Regions from separate parts of the Acholeplasma equirhinis genome, predicted to be linked through region 3. Evidence: a T-box and tRNA genes for the amino acid it is inferred to sense, from the RefSeq annotation. Region 3 holds a T-box; the other regions hold tRNA genes.

Region 1 (6,837 bases), 980 kb from region 3:
CCGGCTTTGTTATACTACATGAGACATAAGCATAAATTTATTACAGACGAGAAAATCATTAAAGCACTTGCAGTTGCTGGTTTATTTGGTAATTTGATTAAACATAACGCATCTATCTCAGGTGCTGTTGCTGGTTGTCAAGCTGAGGTTGGATCTGCATGTTCAATGGCTGCAGCGGCTCACGCAACACTCTTTAATTTAGATATTAACCAAGTTGAATACGCAGCAGAGATTGCAATGGAGCATCATTTAGGTTTAACTTGTGATCCAATTAATGGATTTGTTCAAATTCCATGTATTGAAAGAAATGCTGTTGCAGCACTTCGTGCGATTGATGCATGTGGACTTGCATATTTCTTAAGTGATTCAAGAAAAATTTCATTTGATACAGTCATAGAAACAATGTACCAAACAGGCTTATCTATGCATACGGATTATAAAGAAACATCCATTGGTGGACTTGCTAAAAATTATAAAAGTACAGACGAAAATTGTTGGTAAGGAAAGGAATTTATTATGTTTAAATGGTTAAAAAAATTATTTGAAAAACAAGAAGATGATTATTCTGATATTCAAAAAGAACACAAAAGAAAGTTTGTTGAATATTTAGAAGAACATAAGAATGATAGTCCAACTTTAGAGGCTATGTACATTATCTTTAATAAACAAGATATTGAATTAGCACAACTTATTAGAGATAACAATTTAGAAGTTATGTATGATCATATTTTGGATGATGGATACTTTGAAGTTTTTGTTCAAGACGAAAACACGATATTAGAACAAGTTTATGTAACAGTTGGTATCGAAAGTAACTTACCATTTATAAATACACAACGTGTGGAAGAACCGATAGAGATTAATGCAGATATGACTGCTAAAGAAATTGTTGAATTTGTCATTAAAGAAGTTAAATTACAATTAATAGCGATTAAATAAACTATAAATTGAGAGCCTTGGTGAACTGCACCCCATTTAGTAGACACTAATAAAAAAAAGGTATATCTATAAATTCATTATAATTAGTAAACATCTCTATAATAAACATATGGAGGTGTTTTTTTTGAATAAAGTTTTATAATATTTTTAAGTGGAACAATACTCAAGTGGCTTAAGAGGCTCGTCTCGAAATCGAGTAGGTCTGTAACAGGATGCGAGGGTTCAAATCCCTCTTGTTCCGCCATCTTTTGGAAAGTACACACTAAACCTTTATCTTTTTTAAATACCTTAATAAAAAGCCATACACTTTTCATATATAAGTGTATGGCTTTTTAATGAGTTATATTATTTATTTTGGAATAGAATTACCCTACATAAATTAAGAATGTGGTAGAAATACCTTCTAAAGTTTTATGTGAAATGTTAACAGCATATACAGAGTAACCTGAATCTGCTAAATCAATATCAAATATATTAAATGAAAAGTCAGAAAGTGGTGCGTCTACAGTTTCAAAATTAGCTGTTAAATAAGTTAAAAATAAACCATCAAGTTCAAGAGTTTCACTGGTTGGAACTGTTTGATAGAAAACTGTTGCTGGAAAATCTGTAATATAAACCATTTTAATTAAATTTGGAGATTCTTTTACAAACACAGTAAAGTCAGCTTCAAAATGATTGTGTTTAACTCTAATTGTATGTGCTCCTAACTGATTTAATGCTGTGTTTGATAGTGTGTAATCATCAGCAGTTAGATCTTTAACATCACCATTACTGTTGTAAGATTGAACTTTTAAACCAGTTGCATCAAATGTTTCACCTAAAATGTAAACTGTTTTATTTGGTGCTTCAATTGAAATGCCAATCGTTGTAGGGAATAAACCCGTACATCCGACTAATATCAATGTAAAAAAGAAAGCCATTATTGACAATATTGTTTTTTTCATATTATCCTCCTACCCTTTATATAACTGAAAAATAATTACATCTCACGTGTTATGCTTTATGTTGAATGTCAATGTCTATAACCTATTAATTCTATGTACTAATAGTTGAACCAGTTTTCCATATATAAAAAAGGTGAATCTATTAGGATTCGCCTTTTGACTTTTGTTTATTAACTATGAACGTACGTTATCAACCATTGTATTGATTTTATCAATATTAGCTGCTGATAAAGTAGTTAATGGAACCAAAACGTTTGTAGCATTCTTATTGTAGTAAGTTAAGTTAGCAAGTGCCCAGTTATGATACCATTCATCTTCGCTGTCAAGATTTGCAACGATTAAATCGTATGCTTCAACTAATGCAGTTGCATAACCAACAACTTCACTATTTAATGCAACAACTTCAGGATCAAGTAAGAAGTTGATAAACTCATGAGCCATATCTACTGACTTAGAAGTTGTAGGAATAACTAAGTTATCCATGAAACCCATTGTAGTTTCTGGAATATAAATATCAAAAATTGCTTGAACTTCTTCTAAAGTTTTACCGTCTTCTAATTGAATGTATAAACGATCTAGATAGTCACCTGTGTAAACAAATGCCATATCAAGGTTGTTTGATTCTACATTACGTTTAAGTAAATCATCAGCCCACTCAACAAAATTTGCTTGAAGAATAGCTTCTTCAGCGGCATTTAATGAAGCAGTTGTAACTGTGTTAATATCTTGTTCTAAATAGAAAGAAGCAGCAGCATAAGCATATTGAGGTACATCATACATACCGCGTCTCACATTTGCAGGTGTTAAACTTGGATCGAAGAAAGCACTCCAACCATGCGTTTCAAGTGCAGTTTTTAAACCTTCAACACGATTGTTATAGATAATACCGAATGATCCCCAGAAGTATGGAACTGCATAATCTGTATAATCAACAGTTTTACCAGTTCTAGTAAGTGTTGTTGCAGTCATAGCTTCAAAGATATCATTTACACCTTCCATATAAGTCACATTTGCATGATTAGGTAATTTAGTGTAATCAAGTTTAACTAACATATCTTCATCAACCATACGTTCAACCATATAATCTGATGGAATTACGATATCGTAAGCAGTTGTACCACTTTTAATTTTTGCATAAAATGATTCATTTGAATCAGTGACATCGATAGAAACACGATATCCAGTTGCATCTTCAAAAGCTGCAACAACATCATCATTGATGTATTCGCCCCAGTTAAGGATGCGTAAGACTTGTCTTTGATCACATGCAACTAGCAATGTGATTGCAACAATTGCAAACATTGTAATAACTAATTTCTTCATTTTTTCTTTCCCTTTCTCTTTCTTTGAAGTATTTGTACGGTTATTAAACTTATTAATGTAAATAGGGTTAATAGAGTAGAAAATGCATAGACTGATGGTGTAAGATTACGACGACCTAGTACACCATAAATCCATATTGATAAGTTATCATACCCAGCACCAGTAGTGAAGAAACTGATGACAAAGTCATCAATACTCATGGTTAAGGCAAGAATCATTCCTGAGAAGATACCTGCTTTAACTGCTGGTACAATAACAAGATGAATAGCTTTCATAGGTTTAATACCTAAGTCCTGAGCTGCATCAATTAAGTTTGGATCAAGTTCTTTTAATTTTGGTATTACACTTAGAATGACATAAGGTAGTGTAAAGAATAAGTGTGCAAGTACAAGCGTTGTAAGACCAAAGATCTCAGGGAAGATAATCATTAAAAATCTAAACATGATCATTAATGAAAAACCCGTGACGATATCCGCATTTAAGATTGGTACATTGTTTAAGAACATAATTCTACTGCGTGCTTTCTTAGGCAAGTTATAAATACCTATCGCAAAGATTGTACCAAGCACAGTTGCAATTGTTGTTGCAATTGCAGAAACTAAGAATGTATTTGAGATTGCATTTAATAAGTCAGGTTCACTAAATATATTTAGATACCATTCAAATGTGAAACTATCAAAAATTGAAGTGTTTTTACTTGAGTTAACAGATTGTATCGCAATAACAATAATTGGTAAATAAAGGAAGATAATCATTGTAATTGCAAATAAAACGGAGAAAACTTTAAGAATGGGTTTTAAAAATGAATAATCTTTATAACCATAATCAGAAACTTTTGCTTTTTCATATTGATTTGTCATAATAGCGTTTCTCCTTCCTTATCAAACTTACGGATTAGAAGGATTGCTAAAAAAATGATTAATAACATGGATGCTGAGAGTAGTGCACCATCATTAAAAATTGTGTAGTTAAATTTAGTTTCAATAATATTACCTAAGAATACCATGTTGCCTTTAGATAAAATCTTTGGAATTGCAAATCCTGAGAATGTAGGTAAGAAAACCATGATTGCCCCTGTAACTACACCTTTAAATGAAAGTGGGAAGGTTACATAAAGAAATGTTTTAAGTGGTGTTAATCCTAAATCGGAAGATGCTTGATTTAAACTTGGATCAATTTTTTCTAAAGCAGTATATATTGGAAGAATCATAAATGGTACATAGGTGAAGACCATACCAATTAAAATACCAGTTGGTGTACCAATTAAACCACCTAATGGACTAAATCCAATGAGTTCTACTAATATGTTATTCTCATTCATAATATTTGCTAATGCATCAATTCTTAAGATTAGATTACTCCACATAGGCAGAATCATAATCGTCATAATTGCAAACTTATTATTAAACTTACTTTGATAAATAATGTATGCTAGCAAATATCCAATAACAAAACTGATTAAAGTTGTTAAAGCGGCATAAGTTAAACTGTTTGAAAATGCAGTTGTAATCGATCTTTCTCCAAACATATCAAAGTTTTCAAATGTGAAATGAACATTTGAAAATGAAATATTAGAAGTCATATCTGTGAAACCTAATACAACTAATGCAATCATCGGAATGAAGACAAGAAGCATAATCCAAACAGTATAAGGAATAGATAAAAGTTTATACTTACTTGTTTTCATTTGAAACCCTCATTAAATGAATTTCATATGGGTCTACTTTTAATCCAATCTGGCTACCAAGTTCAAATGATTCATAATCATTTACTAAAACTTCTTGATTATCAATATTGACAATCAGTTCATTATGAACACCTTTGAAAAGTGAGAAGGTTACAAGTCCTTTAATTGTTGCTTTTTCAACTGGTACGACATCAAAGTCTTCTGGACGAATAACAACATCAACAGGATCACCAATATTAAACTCATCATATCCAATGTACTTAAATTTACTACCCAGGAAAGTTACTTCATTGTGATCTGTAATAGTTCCAGGGAAGATATTTGTTTCCCCAATAAATCTTGCAACATATCGATTGACAGGTTCATTGTAGATTTTCTTTGGAACACCGATTTGTTCGATGATACCATTTTTCATAACAACAATACGATCTGACATTGTCATAGCTTCTTCTTGATCATGTGTAACAAAAATAAATGTAATACCTAATTTATTTTGCATTTCTTTCAATTCGTATTGCATGTTTTGACGAAGTTTTAAATCAAGTGCTGCTAATGGTTCATCTAGAAGTAGAATTTTTGGACGATTAATTAATGCTCTTGCAAGTGCGACACGTTGTTGTTGACCACCTGAAAGTTGATCAATTTTACGTGTATCGTAACCTTCAAGTTTAACCAGTCTAAGCATTGATTTAGCATCTTCATAAATTAAAGTTTTAATTAGTTTACGAATATTCTTTTTCTCAGATGAAGCTTCAATTTTATCTTTATAAAATTCCGCTAAATATTTAAGTGGACGATGGTTTAAACCAAATGCCACATTATCGATTACATTTAAATGAGGAAATAATGCGTATTTTTGGAAAACAGTATTGATTGGTCGTGCATATGAAGGAATATCACTAAAATCTTTTCCTTCGATAAGTATTGTTCCTGCATCAGGATTTTCAAATCCACCGATCATTCTTAATGTTGTTGTTTTACCACATCCTGAAGGACCTAGTAATGTCACAAACTCATTTTTGTAAATAGTTAAATTGATATTATTTACAACAGCTTCTGCATCAAATATTTTACTAATATTGATGAGTTCAATTAAAGGTTTTTTATCCAATGTCGGACTCCTATAATAATTAATTTTACAAGCAATAATTATATACTAATTTTTACAGTTTGCAAGCATAATATTTCAGCAATTTCTTAAGAAATTTATTTTACGTAAGTTCAACGCATTAATTTTCAATTTAACAGCCTCATGAAGCGATTAATATAATTATATAAATCGTAACGAACATTAATTTAAACTATGTTAATTTAAAGAAAAAATAAGTATAAATAATTGAGTAATCACTACTGTTATGATTTCAGTAAAAATCTAAGTAAGAAAAACATTAGTTTAGAAAAGAGTTGAAAATTATTTATGGCATAAAAAAAGGGGAAGTACCCCTTGATTGTTAGTCTAAATTTACATGTATTCCAGCTGTGAATCCGGTTGAGAATGCAGAAGTAATGTTGAATCCCCCAGTAAATGCATTAATATCTAATACTTCACCACAAAATGAAACATAAGGATTCATTTTAGATTGCATTGTTTTTGGGTCAACTTCTTTAACCATGACACCACCATTGGTTACAAATGCAGCACCAAAACCTCTGGTAGCATAAGTTGTCATCGGAAAGTCTTTAAGCATTTTAAGATATTCTTTACCTGCTGTATCTTTACAAAAATCAACAAGTCTTTTTGGGACATTATGATCTCTAAATAAATCATCCAGTGTTTTAGATTGCTCAAGTTCTCCTAAGGAAACCTTAGGTAAGAAATCTATTGAAAGTTTAACGGGTTCATTCTTTTCTTCAAGTAAGTTGAGTGCATAGAAAGAAGCGCGTAGTGCAGCAGGACCAGAAAGTCCAAAGTGTGTAATTAATAAATCGTGTGTAATTGTTTTT
Region 2 (6,837 bases), 1.0 Mb from region 3:
GCAATTAATGCACAAAATGCTAAAGCTGAAAACGAAGTGATTAACTTAATGCGTGTATATATTGCAAACTACCACTTTGGAGCAGCTCCGGATATCAGTGAATTAATTCACTTCGAACGTGAAGCCAATCTGATTCGAGACAACAATTTAATGAAATATGAACAAGAGGCAATCGATCTACGTCGTGCTTCTGAAATTGGATTTAGAGAAGAATTTGTTGGTAAACTTCGTGCTTCAATTGAAGCAGCTCAAATTCAAATTGCTGAACTCAACATGGCACTTGAAGGTAAAAAGTTTGGTGTAGATAGTTACCAATTAATTACAAAACCTTCAGAAAATCCAGAATTTAAGACATATTACGACATTATTATGGGCAGTGAAGCGATCTTTAATCACACATTATTCACTGAAAACTTAACTAAGAAGAATGAAATTGTTTTAATGGAACTCTTCAATAGAATTGCGTCATTTGATCCTGAAAATGATAAGTTTGCATTACAATTCTTAGATTATCGTTACTATATGAGTTACGATATTGAAGTAACTTCAGAAAACGGTAATAAATCTTACTTTTCAAAAGTTTCTAGAGAAAAATCTGGTGGTGAAACCCAAGTACCATTCTATATTGTTATTGCAGCTTCATTCCAACAACTTTTAACTAAAAATAGAAGAGTGGATTCAGGTTGTATCGTATTATTTGACGAAGCATTCAATAACATGGATGAATCAAGAATTGATGCAATGATGAAGTTCTATAATTCACTTTCAATTCAATTATTCATTGCCGTACCACCACAACGTGTATCAAATATTATTAACTATGTAACAACATCACTTGCAATCGTTAAAGATAACGATTTTGCGATTGTAGAGGCATTCAATAGAGAGGTTATATAATGGAAAACAAAATCTATGGTATTTCAACATCAAATGGGATAGCAATTGCACAGATTCATCATTTAAATGAAGTACCGCTGATTTCAGTAAGTAAACTTGGGAAAGGTCCTGAAATTGAAATAAATAGACTTAACGAAGCTTTAGAAAAATCAAAAAAGGAACTTCAAGAACTTTATCGTGATGTCGAGAAAAAAGTTGGACCGGATCAAGCTTCCATCTTCAATGCACAAAGTTTAATGCTAGAAGATCCGATGCTAAGAGAAGAAACAGAAAAGAAAATTAAAGAAGATAATTATAGTGCAGATTATGCATTCCGTCAGTCAATCTCTGAAATGATTGATCTATTCGAAGCATCTGAAAATATGTATATTAAAGAGAGAGTTTCTGATCTTAAAGACATCATGAGACGTGTTCTTGGTGCACTTTCTGGTATGAAGTCTTTAAAGAGTCAAATCTTTAAAGATGTTATCTTAGTTGCTGAAGAGATTATGCCAAGTTTAACTGTTTCTTTAGATAAGAAATATATTAAAGGTATTATTACAACCTCAGGTTCAAAAACAAGTCACGCTGCGATACTTGCGCGTCACTTAGGTATTCCTGCAATCTCAGGTATTGATGTATCAAAATTACCTGAAAATACACTTGCTATTGTAGATGGTAAAAAAGGATTTGTAATTTTAAATCCAAATGATGATGAAATTACGCTTTTCATGGAAAAGCAAAAACAAATTTTAAAGGAACAACAAATTTATCTACAACTTAAAAATCAAAATGGTAAAACATCAGATGGAAAAGAAGTTGGCATTCTTGCAAACATTTCTGAACTTCAAGATGTTGAAAATGCTAAAGAAGTTGGGGCCATGGGCGTTGGTTTATTAAGAACTGAAAACCAATATATGGAAAGCCAAGATTTCCCAACAGAAGAAGAACTTACAAACTTTTATAAAGAAGTATCTAAATCATTTTTCAATCAAAGTGTTACTTTACGAACACTAGATATCGGTGGTGACAAAGATTTACCATATCTTTCACATCGTAATGAATTAAATCCATTTATGGGTAATCGTGCGATTAGATACTCACTTTCATTCCCTTCACTTTTTAGAACACAATTAAGAGCGGTGTTAAAAGCGAATTTATCTGGAAACATTCAACTGATGTTACCTATGGTAACAGTTAAAGAAGAAATTGATGAGGCTAAGAAGATATTAGATCTTGCAGTTTCTTCATTAAAAGAAGAATTTGTGGATGTAAATCTTCCAAAATTTGGTATCATGGTAGAGGTGCCTACTGCTGCACTACATATTGAAACTTTAATCAAGTATGTAGATTTTGTTTCTATTGGAACAAATGATTTAATTCAATATTTATTTGCAGTTGACAGAACAAATGAAAAAGTAACGAATCTTTATCAACCGTATCATCCTGTGTTATTACAAACAATCAAACGAGTTGTGGATGTAGCACATAAAGCTGGTAAAAAAGTTTCTGTCTGTGGTGAGATGGCATCAAGTCCAAAACAATCATTACTTTTAGTAGGTTTAGGTGTCGATGATCTATCGATGAATGCAAATGCAATTGCAGAGATTAAATACTTAATTAGTAAAGCAAGTTACAGTAAATTAGAAGCGATTGTAAATAAAGCATTAACCTTAGAAACAAACAAAGAAGTACATGAACTTATTGAAGTATATTATAAAGAGCTAGCTGACTAGCTCTTTTGATGGAACAATACTCAAGTGGCTGAAGAGGCAGGCTTGGAAAGCTTGTAGGTCTGTAACAGGATGCGGGGGTTCAAATCCCCCTTGTTCCGCCATATTGAATGCATAGGTTTGATACAAAAGTATCGGACCTTTTTTTCATGAAGAAAGGGAAGTTTTTCCTATATTCAGAAATCAGTTGAATTATTAAAATCGTTATTAAAACTATAAATCAGTTGATATTGTATACATCATATATTTAGTAACACGATTATGGCCTTAAATACACGATTACATTTTAATTTTAAGTAGAGGTTTAAAATCGGTCATGGCGGATAATGGCAAATTTTAGATAATAATTATAATAAAAACAGGTATGTGTTTAAGTTTTCTTTGTCATTTGATAAAAAAGTGTTATAATTTTGACATAAACGTTGAGGTGATAACCATGACATACGCTGAGGGGATTAAAGAATTAAGAAAAAAGCTCATTTTAACACAAACTGAGTTTGCCGAATTATTGGGAGTTTCCTTTCAATCTATCAATAGATGGGAAAAAGGTAAACATGAACCTACCATTAAAGTTAAAAGAAAACTCGCAACATACTTTATCAAGCATGGAATTGAGGTGAATTAACTTAATGGAACTATTGGATAATAAAACGAAGTTATTAGGTGATGATCTACGTAAGGAAATCATTCCTGGGAGTAAAATAAAAATTGTTGCATCATTTTTCTCTATTTATGCTTATGAAACACTAAAAAAAGAACTTGAATCTGTAGAAGAACTAGAGTTCATTTTTCCTGCACCAACCTTTGTTAGTGAAGGTATTAAAGGCACCATCAATAAAGAAGATAAGGAGTTCTACATTCCTAAGCAACTTAGAGAAAGTTCATTGTATGGTACTGAGTTTGAGATTAGATTAAGAAATCAGCTTACTCAAAGAGTCATCGCAAGAGAATGTGCTGAATGGATTAAAAACAAAGTAAAGTTTAAATCTAATATTACTGCAAGAGGTTTGCAGAACTTGAATTAATTCATATTTATTTTATTATTTGTATAAATCAACTAGTTAATATACAATAAGCTTATCGTATTAAATAACTGGAGGAAAGAACGAATGAAGAAAATAGGTGTATTTGTTTTATTTTTATGTCTCATCACCGCATTAGCAGCATGTGAGCAGTCTAACAAAGCAGAACCAAAAACAATCAAAGAAGCCGTTAGTTTGTATTATGGTGAATTAAGTGAGCTTTTGATCGAAGACGATGAAAAAAGAAATAAATTAACAAGCACTCATCAAGAATCAACGATTAGTGATGATAAGTTTATTGCTCGCGAAACACTTTTAAACGTGTATGAAACATTAGATGATGACACGTTTGAAGTTAATTTATCGATGCATTTGTCCTATTACCAACGATTATTAAATCAACTTAGACTTAAATTAGAAAATGACACAACCACAAAGAAAACATTTGAAGGTAACTTAGAAACCAATCAAGGCACGACGGTTTTGTTTAAGTTGACTTTAACAGAGGGTGGCAACCTTGTTTTTGACTACAACGATGTCTTATCAAATGGTAAAGATGAAAATGCGTTTGTGGCTAGTATTAAGATGGGCTTTGATGATAACGATTTTTATCTAAATGAATTAAGGCATATTGAGGAAATAAACAGCTACGACTACTTTGAGTTTATTGAGCAGCAGTCGATTCATCAAATCAGTTATTCAAATGAGAATAACTATCAATATAAAGCAGATAACCTAAAAACCAATCAGTACGCCTCATTACTAGTTAGAGAGGACTTCAACAAAAATGTTGAGTCCACGATAGTTTGGATTAATAGCGATAATCAAACAAGAACAACCCTACGTAATGGTATTAATCAAACAAGACAACTGGCTTTATATAATGAACATGGCATGGTGTTTACCTACGCAGATGAACTTGATGGACCAATTAATCTATGGTTTGAACTCTTAGAGGCAACCGGATGGGACCGTGCTTACTTTGAGACGAGTGACGATTTAAACGTAGGGGTATATAAAGACGGGCTTCGCTTATTTAGTGAAGGACAATACAAAGACTTTAATTCTAATTTTGATGCATTAAACAAACAAGCAAGTTATGGGGTATTTATTGAGCTAGCAGAAAACGAGCTATCCAATGACATTTTAAATTTAAGCGCGTATCAACTAGCCTTTTATGACAATAAAGTGACAACCGAGTGGGTTTCATCGGTGCTTGATGGTGCTTATAGTGAGGCGTCCTCATTGATGGTTTATCAAGACGTCGATTTTACTAACGCAAGTACTATCCTAGCATTTTTTCAAGCCCTAACAAACGAATGATTTACCCTATCTTTTAATACAATATCACAATGTCTCACACTTATGAAATGTGATTGCAATCATTGTTAGGAAAACTGATATTCTGTAAATCGCTAAAGGCTTTAAAATTAACTTTTCTATATGTAAGAATCGTTAGAATAAATAAATAAATCTGATACAGTTACACTTAATAGATTTGCTATCAAGTTCAATTTATCAACAGTAAAAGAGTGTAAACCTAATTCACACCTACCATAGTAAGCTCTAGAAATATTGCATTCTAGCGCAAAGGCTTCTTGAGAATATCCATTTTCCACACGTAGTCTGGCAATATTTTGTCCGAGTCTATAATTTATATTGTTTGTATCAATATGTTTATTTTTCATGTACTAAATATATCACGTATCAATCAATAACGCTATTTATGACGTTAACATATATCGTTTTTTTCTTGACTCACGAAATCGCATCATTGTGGATAATCTTTTATTGTTGTTAAAAACTGTATTACAAATATTGATCTTTCACCTATCAATTATAATTATAATTAAAAATGCCTTGGTACAAAGGGTAATGCAGGTTAATCCTGTGAAAAAAATGGCATTCACCAAAAGGAGATACTTATGAAAAGTATTGAAATTAACGTACCAAGAAATTTGATTAAGAAGTTTTATCCTCACCCTGAACCTTATGGAGACGGGGGCTATGTTGTTGATTTAATCAATGGCATGTACACTGATGTTTTTTATAGAGAAGAAGGAGACTTTGTCACCATTACAAATGACAGCAAATTGATCTCTTATCTTAAAAAGAATCAGATTAAGTCAAGACATTATTTTTTCAGAAATGGAGTCTACTCATTACGTCTCAAAGAGGATATCGATAATAAAAATATGGAAGATTGGAAGCTAACTACACCAATCCTTATTGAATTAGAAATACCTGAAGAACACAATCTACCTAATGTGTTTATGTTTTGTTTCTATTGGATTGAAGTTGGATATGCTACTATAAAAGATAGAACAATGACGCTTAGAGTTTATGAAATAGATCTGATCCACATGATCGATATTGGTGTTGCAGTCGATTTACTTGTTGAAGCTATAAAAAAAGATAGTTAATAATCATATAGAATATTGGTTGACTATTTGCATAGGGTGCTAAAAATCATACAGGGGTGCTAAATGGTATCCCTGTAAGTTCTTTACCACATTTAGAAATTATAGGTTTGATACAAAAGCGAATTACAATTCGCTCTAAGTGTCAGACCTTTTTTATTTAAATTTACTTGGCTCTTTTTGAAGAGAATTAATCAAATCATAAAGATATGCTATAATTAAGTAATTAACCTAAACATCAAATTATCAAATTCTAGTCCAAGTAGATTTTGCTAGGAATTACGAATAATAGATAAGATTTTAAGTAACGCATCACTTAAGTTATTATAAGATAAATTATAAGAGGGGATTTGAATTGAAGAAAATCATGATTTGTTGTTTTTCGGTATTAATTATTGTTCTTTCAGGTTGCAGTCCTAAAGAAAATTTATTGGAGTCCGAATTGTTTTTTTATACTCTATATGCCGAGGAAGTTACAATTATGGGGTTAACAGAGGCTGGACAATCATTAGAGACACTCATCATACCCATTGAGATAGATGGTTATATGGTAACTAGCATAGGTAAGGAACCATCATTTATGTCAACTGGAGGAGGAAAATTAAGTAGCAAAACAGTTAAGCGAATATATATACTTGGTAACATCTATATTTTTAGATATTCCTTATCTTTAGAAAACATTGACTACATATTTAGTAATTTTTATTTACCTCACTCAACTTACGATACAGGATATGATGGTAAATATATTGATATATTTTTTCCTAGCTACGTTAAACCAGATTT
Region 3 (6,837 bases):
AAGATCTTAGGAATTAAGGCTTCATCAATTTGCTCACCGTCATTATAGATGGTGAGTTTTTTTGATTTTAATTGGATCACAATTTTGGTTTGAACATATCTTACTGCATTATCGACAATATTTGAAATGGCAACATAAATGTTTTCACGAACCATTCTGTGTTTCCAATCTTCTTTAATATCAACAATAAATTTAGCTTGTGTTAAATACTTATAGTGGTTAACCACTTGTTCAATGATTTCCTTCATTGAAATCATTTCGCGGTCGCCACCTAAATCAATATAACCAATTTTAGAATATTCAATAATTTGTTTAACTTTATTGTTTAAAACATCTGCTTGTTTAATAATAAGTTCTGCTGATTTTGAATCTTCAATGCCATCTAAAATGGCTTCTGCATAAGATTTAATCACTGCAATTGGTGTTTTCAAATCATGACCTAAGTTTTGGATCATTTCTTTTTTTGTATCTTCATTATTTTTAATCTCAACACGCATATTATCAATTGCTTTTGCTAAGCTTGAGATTTCTTCTGCACTGTCAATTGCAATCTCGGTTTGGTAATTATCTTGAACCATTTTGTCTACAACAAGTTTTAAATCATTTAACTTTTTAACGGTATTACTACTCCACAACCAAATGATAATCATACCAAGCGCTAGAATATTAATAAACGCCAAGGTTGTATAGAATGGTACATTCCCGGTTAACTCATTAATATACGCTTGTGTATTTGAAATTACAATAATCGCATACCTTGGATGATTAATATCATCAATGATTTCACCTAAGTAACTATAATTTCCAAATCTTGTATATTCAATATTCTTATAACTCAAATGTGTATTATTTAAGAAATACTCATTCTTAATCAGATTAATGATGTTATTTCTTTCTTTTGCATTTACAACATTATTTGAAAATGCCACCAAATCACCATTCATAATGATGAAGAAATCATTATACATAGATTCGTATTCAAAGTTGAATGTAACTGCGTTTGGATCATATTCTGACTTTATTTTTTTATAGTATTCACTTAATAAATATGCATTCTGGTTTTCATATCCTCTAGCAAATGAAAGGTTTAAAACGAATAAAAAAACCACACACGCCATGATGGATACAAAGCTAAATATAATATTTATTTGTGTGGTTAATTTAAATTGATTCATAATAAGCGATAGCCGTACCCATAAATCGTTTCAATTCGAAGTAGTGGCATCTTAGCGCGTAAACGTCTGAGCAGATCGTCAACAACACGGTCAGATCCAACATAGTTTTTACCCCAAATTGATTCAAGTAACATTTGTCTTTCAATTGGTTGTTGTTTATTCTTTAAGAACACTAACAACATTTCAAATTCTTTATTTGTAAGTTCGATTAATTGGTCATTGTGTCTAATTTCACGAGAATCTAATGAAATTGTATATTCAGAATACATCATATGTCCAGGTCTTGCATTCTTACGATTAAGAATTGCTTTCACACGTAAGATTAATTCTCTTGGAGAATATGGTTTTGCAAGATAGTCATCGCTACCTAATTCTAATCCCTTAATCTTATCAAGTGCTTGGTCACGAGCAGATGTAAAGATAATTGCTGCTTCAGGATTTACTTTTTTGATTGATTGAATTAAATCAAATCCATCAATTTCTCCTGTTAACATGATATCAAGGATCCAAAGATCAACTTGATCTGCAATATGCGGCATTGCAGATTCACCATCATAAAATACTGTCACATCATAATTTTCTCTAGCTAAGTACTTACGGATAATTTCTGATAAGTCTTTTTCGTCTTCAACATAATAAATTTTCACTGTCATACACCCCTTCTGATTAAGTGATTCTTTCCTTAATTTTATCACATAATTATGTGATTGATTTAAATTAACAAAAAGAGCCGCCTTATTAAGAAATCTTAATCGGTATGGCTCTATAAAAAGAGAGAAAAATGAAGTACTTATAGTATAAAACTTGTTGAACAAATCTTCAATAAATGTTCAAAACTATGTGAAACTTCATTTATTTGATTACTTTTTCTCTTAAATATGGCACTAAAACCTCAGGAACGGTTACTGTACCATCTGCGTTTTGATAGTTCTCTAGAATCGCAATAATTGTTCTACCTACAGCGAGTCCTGAACCATTTAAGGTATGTACATACTCAGTTTTAGCATCTTTATCACGTTTGAATCGAATGTTTGCACGACGTGCTTGGAAATCACCTGCATTTGAAATTGATCCAATTTCTCGGTACATATTTTGTCCTGGTAACCAAACTTCAATATCATATGTCTTTTTCATACCAAATCCCATATCACCTGATGATAATAAAACAACACGGTACGGCAAGTTAAGTAGTTGAAGTACAGCCTCACTATCTTTAAGCATTTGTTGGTGTTCTGCTTCTGATTCTTCAGGACGAGCAAATTTAATTAATTCAACTTTATTGAATTGATGTTGACGAAGAATCCCTCTTGTATCACGACCTGCAGATCCTGCTTCTGCTCTAAATGCAGTTGTGAATGCAACATAACGAATCGGCAACATTTCATTTGGAATAATTTCGTCACGGTAAAGGTTAATCGTTGGAACTTCAGCAGTTGGATTTAAATACCACTCTGTACCTGCTAAATTAAATGAGTCTTCTTTAAATTTAGGAAATTGTCCGGTTGCAAACATACTCTTTTCATTAACAATATATGGTGGAATGACTTCTTTATATCCTTTAGATGCATGAAGATCCATCATGAACGCGATTAATGAACGCTCTAATCGAGCAGCAAGTCCCATATCAACAACAAATCTTGTGCCTGTAATTTTAGCAGCACGCTCAAAATCTAGAATACCTAACGATTCCCCAATAGCAACATGGTCTTTAATTGGGAAATCAAATTGACGAATTTGACCCCATTTTCTAATTTCAACATTATCTTTATCGTCCTTACCTAGTGGCACTTCATCAGCTGGTAAGTTTGGTGTAATCGCAAGCATGTCAAAAATTTCTTTTTCAATTTCAGCAAGACGTGCTTCTTTTTCAGGAATTTCAACTTTAATTTGTTCAACTTCTGAAAGTAGAGATTGCGCATCTTTGCCTTCTCTCTTATATTGACCTACTAATTTTGAGATTTCGTTTCTCTTAGCTTTTTTAGTTTCAACATCATTAATGATCTGTTTTCTTTCTTCTTGAAGTGTTGGCAATTTCTTTAAGTAACTAAAATCACCATTTCTACCTTCTAATTTCTTTAGAACAAAGTCTAAATTTTCAGTTACAAATTTTAAATCTAACATGATATTTCCTCCTTAATATATAAAATAAAAGTCCTTAGGAAAAATGAATTCCTAAGGACGAATTTAAATTCGCGGTGCCACCTTATTTCTATGAGTTTTCTCATAGCGCTTTTAGCATTTTTAACGGAATGACCCGGATGGTTTTACCACCACTCCAGAGTAGATTCATTAATGACTAGTTATCTCTTCTCACCAACCAGAGACTCTCTTTAAACTAAAGTGCACTAATTACTTAGCTCTTTCAACGTGTTATACCTATTATATATTATTTTATTCTGTACGTAAAGCAACAACTGGGTCTTTTCCTGCTGCAATTTTAGAAGGAATTAATCCCGCAACAAATGTTAAGACAATAGAAATCACAATTAAACTGATTGCATGTACATAATAAAGTTCAGCAACGTTTTCTGTACCGGTTGCATCTTGTAAGATGATATTAACTAAAGGTACGATACCATAAGTAATGACAACCCCTAAGACACCTGCAATAAATCCAACAATAATTGTTTCTGCGTTAAATACTCTTGAAATATCTTTCTTGCGTGCACCAATTGAACGGAGTACACCAATTTCTTTTGTTCTTTCTAAGACGGATGTGTATGTAATAATACCAATCATCACTGATGATACAAAGAGTGAGATCGCAGAGAATGCGATTAAGACTGCAGAGATTGAATCCATAATTGTTTTAATCATAGATAAAGCAGATGCAATATTATCGGTATGATGAATTTGGTCATCTTCTGCTTTATCAATGTTATAGTCTGATAAGATTTTAACAATTGCTTCTTTTGAATCAAAATTATTTGGATAAATTAAGATTTGAGTTGGTAAATTGTTACCACCTAAAGCATACATTTGTTCTTCTTTAGTGTTTTGTCCAAAGAATGGCATATTACCAATAACATTAAGATCTGAGTCTCTTTGTGCAGCTACAATATCTGATGCCATATTCTTTTCTAAGACTGTACGGCTGACATTAGGTGAATACATGATTGCTTCACTCGCAGTAACAAATTCACTGTCTGATTTTACAATACCAACAATCTTAATGGTTATAACATCATTTGAATTTGAGTTGTAAACATCTTTAAGTTCAGCTGTGCTCTTTGTTTTATATGTATTATCTTCAAATTTATAGTATGCATTATTTGTAATGATTTTAAATTCTTTACCAACGATATCACTAAATGGTACAACAACATCTTCGCCTGTTTCAAAACCTAAAAATTCTAAGATTTTATTTGGTACTCTATGTTGGTTGTCTACAACTAAAATCGCTTCGTTAGCGGATTCTTGATAGAAATTACCAGCAACTGCTACAAAGAAATCTTCTAAGAAATCAACCGTATAACTTGATTGTGTAACGTAATTTCTACCGCCATTATTCAGTGCAGTTGAAGGACTCTTTGGATTATAGTTTAAAGTATCTCCAGCAAGATAGAAATATTGACCGGTAAAACCATAACTGTAAACGACTGTACCATATTCATCTAAATCACTAGACTCAAGATATTCAATATATTCTTGACTAAACTTGTTGGTTGCAAACCCTGTAGATGTTTGAGGATCATAACCACCAACACCACCATCAATTGGAGGTAGTGGATTTAATATTTGTTGGCGTTGATCAAGGAGTGCATTCATATCAATGTAACTTCTTGAGATGGTGATTGGAAGACCTGCAAATGTGCCGCGTTCCATATCATTTAAATAGTCTGTAAATCCATATTGAAGTGATAATACAAGTGCAACCCCAATAATACCAATTGAACCTGCTAATGCAGTAATTAAGGTTCTAACCTTTTTAGTAAGTAAGTTTTTAAAAGATAATTTAAGTGCTGTTAAGAATGACATTGATGTCTTCTTTGTATCATCTGCTCTTAATTCATCCACTTTAGGGTTGTATGGATTGGTATCACTAATAATCAATCCATCTTTTAATCTAACAATACGATTTGAATACTTTTCTGCAAGTTCACCATTATGTGTCACCATAATAATTAACTTATCTTTTGAGATTTCAGTTAAAAGATTCATGATATCAACAGATGTTTCTGAATCCAGTGCACCAGTTGGTTCATCAGCTAAGATGATCGATGGGTTATTAACTAAAGCACGTGCAATCGACACTCTTTGTTGTTGACCACCTGATAATTGATTAGGTTTTTTATACATATGGTCTTTAAGTCCGACTCTTGCAAGTACTTCTTTTGCGCGTGCTTGACGTTCTTCTTTAGTTACACCTGATAATGTTTGTGCAAGTTCAACGTTTGAAAGTACATCTAAATGTGGAATTAAATTATAGTTTTGGAAAACAAATCCAATTCTATGGTTACGATATGCATCCCATTCTTTATCTTTATAGTTTTTAGTAGAAATATTATCAATCACTAAATCCCCACTATTGTATCTATCCAGTCCACCTAAGATATTTAATAGTGTGGTTTTACCTGAACCTGATTCTCCTAAAATTGATACAAATTCTTGTTTTCTAAAAGATACCGAAATACCTTTTAATGCAGTAAAAATTTGATCACCTATTTTATAATGCTTTTTAATATTTTTGACTTCTAACATATTAAGCCTCTTTCTTCCATGTTGACACGAGTGATTTAAATATATGGTTTCTTACTTTATCGTCTTTAAGTGCACCTTCACCTAGGTTCATCTCTTCAACAACAAAGTGATATGTAAACATTCCAACAACTGAGAGTGTTGCAGTGTGTATATCAATTGCACGAATCTCACCTATATTGATTCTATCTTTTAAGAGTTCTGGAAACCACTGTTTTGTTTGATTCACAATTGTTTCAATATTCTTTTTATATGAATCATCAAGATCCATAAATGCTCCAACAATCAACTTAATTTCCTGATCAAACTTAACAAAGACATCTTGAGTGAATTGAAACATACTTTCTAGAATGTCTTCTAGTTTCATACTTTCAAATGCAATCTCACGTGAACGCATCTCTTTTTCTAGTTGCATAACTGCTTCTTCAGAAATAATCTTAAAGAGTTCTTCCTTACCACCAGGAAAATAGTGGTAGAGTAAGCCGTCTGCAACATCAATCGAATTATTGATATCCCTAATTGATGTTCCATGAAATCCTTTAACTGAAAATCGCTTTAAAGCAGCATCCAATATCTTTTTCTTTGTATCTTGAGCTTGTTGTTCCCTGATAGATTTTTTCTTTTCTTCCATATTAAAATCACCTTCATTGAATAAGTGTTCAACAAAATATTATCATATATTATATCACTACTTTCTTTTCTTACAAGAATGTGTGTAATATTATAAAATTTACGACATTTTAAAAGGCGGTAAATTACGCCTTTTACTTTTTAAGGATTTAATGCATCTTTTTTATAATCTTTATAATAAACAAAGAATGCAGATATCATATATATTGATAACATCCAGAAAATGAATGTCTCTTGATCGGATTTTACTTCATTTATAAGTGGATTACTTTCTTTTATATAAGAGATTGTGACGCCTACTGCGACTACAAAAGATATTGTCATCACAAGAATC

Evidence for each region. The T-box of region 3 lies ahead of serS (serine--tRNA ligase). A T-box ahead of a tRNA ligase gene usually reads a tRNA of that ligase, here a tRNA-Ser.
Region 1: it encodes a tRNA-Ser, which carries the amino acid that the T-box ahead of serS (serine--tRNA ligase) is inferred to sense. The anticodon was not compared.
Region 2: it encodes a tRNA-Ser, which carries the amino acid that the T-box ahead of serS (serine--tRNA ligase) is inferred to sense. The anticodon was not compared.

Annotation. Positions count from the first base shown of each region.
Region 1 covers NZ_JAFIDC010000001.1:274,635-281,471, forward strand. Annotated here, with positions in the region: gene JV173_RS01230 (L-serine ammonia-lyase) at 1-501, shown strand, start outside; gene JV173_RS01235 (hypothetical protein) at 517-939, shown strand; tRNA gene JV173_RS01240 (tRNA-Ser) at 1,093-1,183, shown strand; gene JV173_RS01245 (bacterial Ig-like domain-containing protein) at 1,305-1,883, opposite strand; gene JV173_RS01250 (extracellular solute-binding protein) at 2,058-3,206, opposite strand; gene JV173_RS01255 (ABC transporter permease) at 3,203-4,066, opposite strand; gene JV173_RS01260 (ABC transporter permease) at 4,063-4,893, opposite strand; gene JV173_RS01265 (ABC transporter ATP-binding protein) at 4,880-6,004, opposite strand; gene JV173_RS01270 (aminoacetone oxidase family FAD-binding enzyme) at 6,345-6,837, opposite strand, start outside.
Region 2 covers NZ_JAFIDC010000001.1:243,353-250,189, forward strand. Annotated here, with positions in the region: gene JV173_RS01070 (ATP-binding protein) at 1-897, shown strand, start outside; gene ptsP (phosphoenolpyruvate--protein phosphotransferase) at 897-2,612, shown strand; tRNA gene JV173_RS01080 (tRNA-Ser) at 2,623-2,713, shown strand; gene JV173_RS01085 (helix-turn-helix transcriptional regulator) at 2,974-3,234, shown strand; gene JV173_RS01090 (phospholipase D-like domain-containing protein) at 3,239-3,634, shown strand; gene JV173_RS01095 (hypothetical protein) at 3,719-4,954, shown strand; gene JV173_RS07160 (helix-turn-helix domain-containing protein) at 5,071-5,319, opposite strand; gene JV173_RS01105 (hypothetical protein) at 5,557-6,054, shown strand; gene JV173_RS01110 (InlB B-repeat-containing protein) at 6,407-6,837, shown strand, end outside.
Region 3 covers NZ_JAFIDC010000001.1:1,258,884-1,265,720, reverse strand. Annotated here, with positions in the region: gene JV173_RS05960 (sensor histidine kinase) at 1-1,175, opposite strand, end outside; gene JV173_RS05955 (response regulator transcription factor) at 1,172-1,828, opposite strand; gene serS (serine--tRNA ligase) at 2,028-3,296, opposite strand; T-box leader at 3,347-3,550, opposite strand; gene JV173_RS05945 (ABC transporter ATP-binding protein/permease) at 3,567-5,876, opposite strand; gene JV173_RS05940 (TetR/AcrR family transcriptional regulator) at 5,878-6,504, opposite strand; gene JV173_RS05935 (hypothetical protein) at 6,645-6,837, opposite strand, start outside.